2 linked regions of the Methylicorpusculum oleiharenae genome follow. The protein of the gene in region 2 interacts with the protein of the main gene of each other region in a pairwise test. Links are inferred from orthologs where the notes say so. Each region holds a gene or a part of one and is shown on either strand. Other genes may lie near its edges.

The links. Proteins that work in one complex are often made in the same cells at the same time.
Region 1: the proteins of GO003_RS19925 (region 2) and GO003_RS21350 interact in binary tests that used the Escherichia coli proteins (3 or more experiments, as listed by UniProt). The link is inferred for Methylicorpusculum oleiharenae from one-to-one orthologs.

What each region holds. Positions count from the first base shown.
Region 1 is NZ_WUTY02000001.1:4,788,195-4,791,551, reverse strand. The notes cover bases 1-2,945. They hold GO003_RS21350 (regulatory protein RecX), read left to right. Parts: upstream 1-1,216; coding sequence 1,217-1,675; downstream 1,676-2,945. Other genes in these bases: alaS (alanine--tRNA ligase), read left to right, coding at 1,703-2,945; recA (recombinase RecA), read left to right, coding at 154-1,191; GO003_RS21360 (DUF2959 domain-containing protein), read left to right, coding at 1-34. Outside these bases: more of alaS, read left to right, coding at 2,946-3,357. UniProt on the Escherichia coli protein: Modulates RecA activity through direct physical interaction. Can inhibit both RecA recombinase and coprotease activities. May have a regulatory role during the SOS response. Inhibits DNA strand exchange in vitro.
Region 2 is NZ_WUTY02000001.1:4,481,892-4,485,646, reverse strand. Bases 351-3,280 are described here. They hold GO003_RS19925 (flavodoxin), read left to right. Parts: upstream 351-1,513; coding sequence 1,514-2,047; downstream 2,048-3,280. Other genes in these bases: GO003_RS19920 (PDDEXK nuclease domain-containing protein), read right to left, coding at 2,618-3,280; grxD (Grx4 family monothiol glutaredoxin), read left to right, coding at 882-1,502; clpX (ATP-dependent Clp protease ATP-binding subunit ClpX), read left to right, coding at 351-774. Outside these bases: more of clpX, read left to right, coding at 1-350; more of GO003_RS19920, read right to left, coding at 3,281-3,661; GO003_RS19915 (HNH endonuclease family protein), read right to left, coding at 3,658-3,755. UniProt on the Escherichia coli protein: Low-potential electron donor to a number of redox enzymes. Involved in the reactivation of inactive cob(II)alamin in methionine synthase.

The sequences.
Region 1 (3,357 bases), 310 kb from region 2 along the record:
TTTATCGGAGCAAAAAGCGTTGCCGGGATACTGAGCGGCAGGCTGTTAAACGTGCTTTTCATCATGCATTACCCGGCAATATTAGCTGTGTTAAACATATGCCCTATGGCATAATAAACGCCATTTTTGGGGTTGACTAAAAGGCAGGACATAATGGACGAGAACAAGAAAAAAGCGTTGAGTGCCGCATTATTACAAATTGAAAAACAATTTGGTAAAGGCTCTGTCATGCGAATGGGAGATAGTACTGCTTCCCGCGATATTCAAGTCGTCTCCACCGGTTCTTTGACCTTGGATATTGCCTTGGGCTGTGGCGGTTTGCCTCGAGGCCGTATTGTTGAGATTTACGGTCCGGAATCTTCCGGTAAAACAACACTGACATTATCCGTCATTGCCCAAATTCAAAAATTAGGTGGAACCGCTGCTTTCGTCGATGCTGAACATGCGTTGGATCCCAGTTATGCCGAAAAAATTGGTGTGAATGTCGATGATTTGCTGGTTTCGCAACCCGATACCGGCGAGCAGGCCTTAGAAATCACGGATATGTTGGTTCGTTCCGGCGCTGTTGATATCGTGGTCGTTGATTCGGTTGCCGCGCTGACGCCTAAAGCCGAAATAGAGGGCGATATGGGCGATTCGCACATGGGATTGCAGGCGCGCTTAATGTCCCAGGCATTGAGAAAGCTGACCGCCAATATCAAACGATCCAATACACTGGTCATTTTCATCAATCAAATTCGTATGAAAATAGGTGTGATGTTTGGCAACCCTGAAACGACTACAGGCGGCAACGCGCTGAAATTTTATGCGTCAGTGCGCCTGGATATTCGCAGGATAGGCTCGGTCAAAAAAGGCGAGGAAGTTATCGGCAACGAAACCCGTGTAAAAGTCGTCAAAAACAAAGTGGCTCCCCCCTTTAAACAGGCAGAATTTGAAATTCTCTACGGTGAAGGCGTGTCATTTTTCGGAGAACTGGTAGATCTCGGTGTCACCTACGGATTTATCCAAAAAGCCGGTTCCTGGTACAGTTACGGTGATGAAAAGATTGGGCAAGGCAAGGATAATGCTAAACAATATTTTAGGGAACATGCCGATAAAGCCAAGGAAATAGAAGAAAAAATCAGAAACGAAGCCTTTGGTAAAGTCAGTTTGATCGAAAGTGTTGCGGACGATACGCTTACAGAAGAGTAAGTAATACTTGGCTGCAGAAAGTTGAATGGATTCAAAAAAAAGGATTAAAGCGATTTGTTTGCAACTCTTGGCACGTCGTGATCACAGCGTGTTGGAGTTAATCAGAAAGTTGAAATTCAAAGGATTCGAACTTTCATTGATCAATGAAGTGCTTGCGCAATTGCTTGCCGATAACTACCTGAATGAACAACGTTATGCAGAGAGTTTTACTCGGCAGCGCATTTTAAAAGGTTATGGGCCCAAGCGAATTGAGTATGAGTTAAATCAGGCGGGTATTGATGATTTTGACATGGATTCTGTGCTTGATGAAACGGCAGACAGTTGGATGGATGTTTTAGCCAAGGTTTATGAGAAAAAGTTTTCACAAGAGACCGTTATAACCCCTAATGAGTGGGCTAAACGCAGCCGTTTCTTGCAACAACGAGGTTTTACCGGTTCCATGGTCAGCGCCTTGTTTAAAACATTAAACATACGATTTGAATAAGTTCCAAGACTTGTAAACACTATCATGATGAAAAATATGACCAGCGCCGAATTGCGCTCTGCCTTTTTGAGTTTCTTTCAGAATCGCGGACACTCCGTTCAACCTTCCAGTTCTTTGGTTCCCGGTAACGATCCCACACTGCTTTTTACCAATGCCGGTATGGTGCAGTTCAAGGATGTATTTTTAGGACGCGAACACCGTGACTACACCCGTGCCGTCACCAGTCAGCGTTGTGTCCGTGCGGGTGGTAAACATAACGATTTGGAAAATGTCGGCTATACGGCCCGTCACCACACTTTCTTTGAAATGTTGGGTAACTTCAGCTTTGGCGACTACTTCAAAGAAGACGCAATTAAGCTAGCCTGGGAGTTTTTAACCCAAGAGCTGAGCATTCCGGCTTCAAAACTCTGGATAACGGTTTTCGAGGAAGATCCAGAAGCTGAAAAGATCTGGCTGCAAGACATAGGTATCGATCCTGAACGATTTTCCAGGATAGGCGCAAAAGATAATTTCTGGGCGATGGGTGATGTGGGTCCTTGTGGTCCCTGCAGTGAAATATTTTATGATCATGGTGAAGGTATTCCGGGCGGTCCTCCGGGGTCACCTGATGAAGAAGGCGATCGGTATATCGAGATTTGGAATCTCGTATTCATGCAATATGATCGCGATAAATACGGTCAGCTTCACCCTTTGCCTAAACCTTCGGTAGATACCGGAATGGGGTTAGAGCGCATATCGGCAGTGATGCAGCACGTTCACAGTAACTATGAAATTGATTTGTTTCAGCAGTTACTCCAGGCAGCAGCCCGCTTGGCCGGGACCAACGATGTGACTAACAGCTCGTTACGTGTCATAGCCGATCATATCCGCTCGTGCGCATTTCTGGTGACTGACGGAGTGATGCCATCGAATGAAGGGCGGGGTTATGTGCTGCGCCGTATCATAAGACGAGCCATTCGCCATGGTTACCGCCTGGGTATCCGGGATGTTTTCTTTTACAAACTGGTCGCACCGTTGGCTGATGTGATGGGCGATGCCTACCCGGAACTGGTTCATGCTCGAGAACAAGTTGAGCGCGTTCTAAAAAAAGAAGAAGAGCGTTTTGCTGAAACGCTTGAGCAAGGCATGAAAATTCTTGAAGCCTGCGTTGCCAAGTTAGAGGGAGCTACGATACCCGGCGAAGTGGTTTTTCAACTTTACGATACCTACGGTTTTCCTGTTGATTTGACCGCTGATTTTGCGCGAGAGAATCATTTAACCGTTGATCATGCCGGGTTTGAAACCGAAATGGCGGCCCAACGTGACAGGGCAAGAGCCGCCAGCAATTTTGGTACGGATTATAAAAACGCAATCGCTATCGAAGGGGCTACCGAGTTTACCGGTTATCATCTCCTTGAAGATCAGGCGAAAATCGTCGGATTGTTCAAGTCAGGACAAGCAGTTGAGTCTCTTAATGAAGGAGAAGAGGGTATTGTGGTGCTTGATAAAACGCCTTTTTACGGAGAGTCGGGAGGGCAGGCGGGTGATTGCGGATTGCTGGAAGTTAATGCTTCAGTTTTTCGCGTTGATGCGACCCAAAAGCAGGCTGGCGATCAGTTTCTTCATAGAGGCATCGTCATAGCCGGTAGCTTGAGTTTAAATCAAACCTGCCTTGCTAAAGTCGATATGAATAATCGCAAGGC
Region 2 (3,755 bases):
GGTCATACCGGTAAAGCCGAGTGGGGCATTGTGTATCTGGATGAGGTGGATAAAATTGCCCGCAGTCCGGAGCAGGCTTTCGGTACGCGTGATGTCTCCGGCGAAGGCGTGCAACAGGCGCTGCTCAGGCTGGTCGAAGGATCTCAGGTTAAAGTGCCCTGCAAAGGGCGACGGAAAGATGCCAGTAACTCCGATTCGGTAATGATTGATACCCGTAACATTTTATTTATAGCAGGCGGGGCATTTCCAGGGCTGGAAAAACATGTAGAAAAACGGTTGGTGCCTGCCAACACAGCGATTGGTTTTCATCTGGATATCAGTCGGTCTAATCAGAAACCGCCACTGGAAGAACTGCTCAATGCGACCGAGCCGGACGATCTGAAACGTTTTGGTTTGATTCCTGAGTTTATCGGTCGGTTTCCGATACTCGCGCCGCTGGAACCTCTGGATATAGATGCGTTAATCCAAATACTGACCGAACCTAAAAATGCACTGGTCAAGCAGTATCAGCATTTGTTTGCCTATGACGGCGTGAATCTTGAGTTTACCACCGAAGCCCTGGTCGAAATTGCTGAAAAAGCGATTGTCAGAAATACCGGTGCGCGGGGGTTGCGAAGTATCATTGAGACAATTTTACGCAAGCCCATGTTCGAGCTACCGACCCGGGACAATGTTGAAGCCTGCATTATTGAGGCGTCAGCCGTTAAGGGTGAAACGACGATCAAATTGATCGAACGCGAAGAACCCTCGCCAATTCAACAGCAAGCTCATTAGTTCAAAAAATCACCCATCAAAATTCGGATGTTGATTGTTTATATCATGGCCTTAGCCGGCGGATATCCAATGTCATTCCGAATGTCCTTTTTTAAAGAGAAAAAACCATGACCACCGAAGAAAAAATCCGCAAGCAACTCGCCGACAATCCGATCATTTTATATATGAAAGGTATTCCTTCCGCTCCACAATGCGGTTTTTCCGGCAAAGCAGTCGGTATTCTTAATGCCAGTGCAATCCCGTTTGCCTTTGTCAACATCTTGGAAGCACCTTTTATTCGCGAAAAATTGCCCAAGTTATCAAAGTGGCCAACTTTTCCTCAATTGTTTGTCAAGGGCGAGTTAGTCGGCGGCTGCGATATTGTTGAAGCGATGGACAGTGATGGCAGCTTGTTGCCCTTGCTAAAAAGTGCGATTGTTGAAGGTCAGCAACAAGCGGTTGATACTCAAGTAATAACGCATGCTGAAGTTGAACAATTGGTTAAAAACGGCTTTCCTGATGCGACCGTCCTGATTGAAGGCGAGGGGTGTAATTTGTCGATTACGGTGATTAGTCAGCAATTTCAGGCCTTACCACTGGTAAAGAAGCAGCAAGGCGTGATGGCTGTGCTGACTGAACCCTTGGCATCCGGTCGATTGCATGCGGTGACATTGAAAACCTATACACCGGAAGAATGGGGGAATTTAGATAAGACGTCTGTTCCGGGATTACTACAAATTCAACTTTAAGGAATAGCACCATGGCGAAAGTAGGTGTGATTTTTGGAACTGATACGGGCTCAACGCGGCGTGTTGCCAAGACGATTGCAAAATGCATAGGCTCTCAAGCCGATAAACCCGTCAATATTCGTAATGCCGGTGTTGAGAACTTGCTTGCTTATGATGTGTTGATTTTGGGCACGCCGACTTATGGCGAAGGCGAATTGCCGGGTAAATCGACGGGTAATCAGACGGAAAGCTGGGAAGAGTTTTTGCCCAGATTGAAAGGCCATTCGTTCGAGGGTAAAAAAGTAGCCTTGTATGGTTTGGGAAACCAAAAATCATACAGCAGCAATTTCGCCAGCGCTTTACGGGATATATACGATGCATTTACTGAATGCGGGGCTGAAATTATCGGTGACGGATGGGAGGCTGCTGGCTACAAATTTAAATTTTCCAAGGCGATAATTGATGATCAATTTGTCGGTCTCGTTTTGGATGAAGAGAATCAAAAAGAACTGACAGAAGAACGCATAGACTTATGGTTGAAAGGGATAGATCAAGCCTGGAGTTGAAGGAAGCAAAAAAGTCAGTAGGTGCGCATTGCTTCGTGCCTGCCAGCTTCATTGCTCTCATAATCAGAATTATCGGCTGAGGTAAGCACAAGAATCGAGTTTTTGTTGATGGAGGCGTTGAATTAGTGTGAAGCTGGTCGTTGGTATCCCAATGGTCGTCTTCCTGTAGTTCGTGTCATAAAAAGTTTACAATCTGAAGTTTCCCAATAATTTCAAAATTATGCCTGGGTTGCAGGAATTATCGATAGGGTATGCGTAAACGGTGGCAAAACAATTTAGTTAAGCATTGATCGCATTGGGTAGAAGCGTTATCCCGGCAGATATAAGGGATTGTTGGGATCCAGGACACAAGGAGACGTGCCAAAGCCTTTGCCATTCATTGTTCTGGGTTCCAGCAAACCCTGCCTGAGCGAAGGGAACTATTTATACAAACACAGTGCCTGAACCAGCCTGAACATCCCTATAAAAACTGGGAAACTTCACGTTTTCAATGAGTTGATGATTAGTAGTTTTATCATACATATTTGGTAAATTCTCAGGATTTGCTTTACTAACAGTCAATCAATTTCTTCAGGACAAATCACCCAGCTCCTGTTCAATTTTCTCTATACTGGGCAAACTGGTTTGCAATTCGGTCGGCAGGGCTTCGACCAATTGGTACTCAGCCACGCCGATCGGCTTGTTGGTATCGCGCAAAGCATATTCGGCCACGACCCGGTTTTGTGTCTTGCACAACAATAGGCCGATAGTTGGCTGGTCGAACTCGGCTTTGAGTTGCGCGTCTACGGCCGTCAGGTAAAAACTCAATTGTCCGGCGTGTTCCGGCTTGAAAGCTCCGGTCTTGAGTTCCACCACCACATAGCAACGCAACTTCAGGTGGTAAAACAACAGGTCGATAAAAAAGTCGTCGCCGCCAACTTCCAGATGGTATTGCCGGCCGACGAAAGCAAAGCCTGCGCCGAGTTCGATCAAAAAACGGGTGATATGCTTAACCAGCGCGTTTTCAATTTCCCGCTCGTCGGCCTCTTGGCCAATGTCGAGAAAATCGAACAAATAAGGGTCTTTCAAGGATTCGCGGGCCAAATCCGAATGCGGCTTTGGCAGATTGGCTTCGAAATTAGTGACCGCGTTGCCTTCCCGTTCCAGCAAACGGGTTTCGATGTGGATATTCAGCACATTGCGCGACCAACCGTATTCAATAGCCCTTTCGGCATAGCGTTTGCGGCTACCCACCTCTTTCAATTTGCTGAGTAGCACCAAGTTGTGTCCCCATGGCAATTGTCCAACAAGCTGTTGGACAATTGCGGCATCAGGCCAGGCTTCGGCAAAAGCCCTCATATACATCAAGTTAGCGCGGGAAAAACCCTTCATATCCGGAAATGTGGTGCGCAAATCGTGAGCCAATCGCTCGATAACCTTGGCACCCCAGCCTTGTTGCGCTTGCCTTTCCAGAATGTCCCGACCGATCTGCCAATACAGCAGAATCAATTCACGGTTGACGGATAAGGCCGCGCGTTGTTGTGCGGAATGAATGCGGGTTTTGAGTTCGGTTAGCCAGTCGGTGTAGCCGGTGGGCGTGTCGATAAGTGACACCGGGTTGATTTGATCGCTCATAGCAACTCCTGAATGATTTGCGCCAAATGGCAATCCTTCTGGTATTGCAAGGCGGCGGCCTGACGAATCGAGCGTTCTTCTATGCCTACATTTG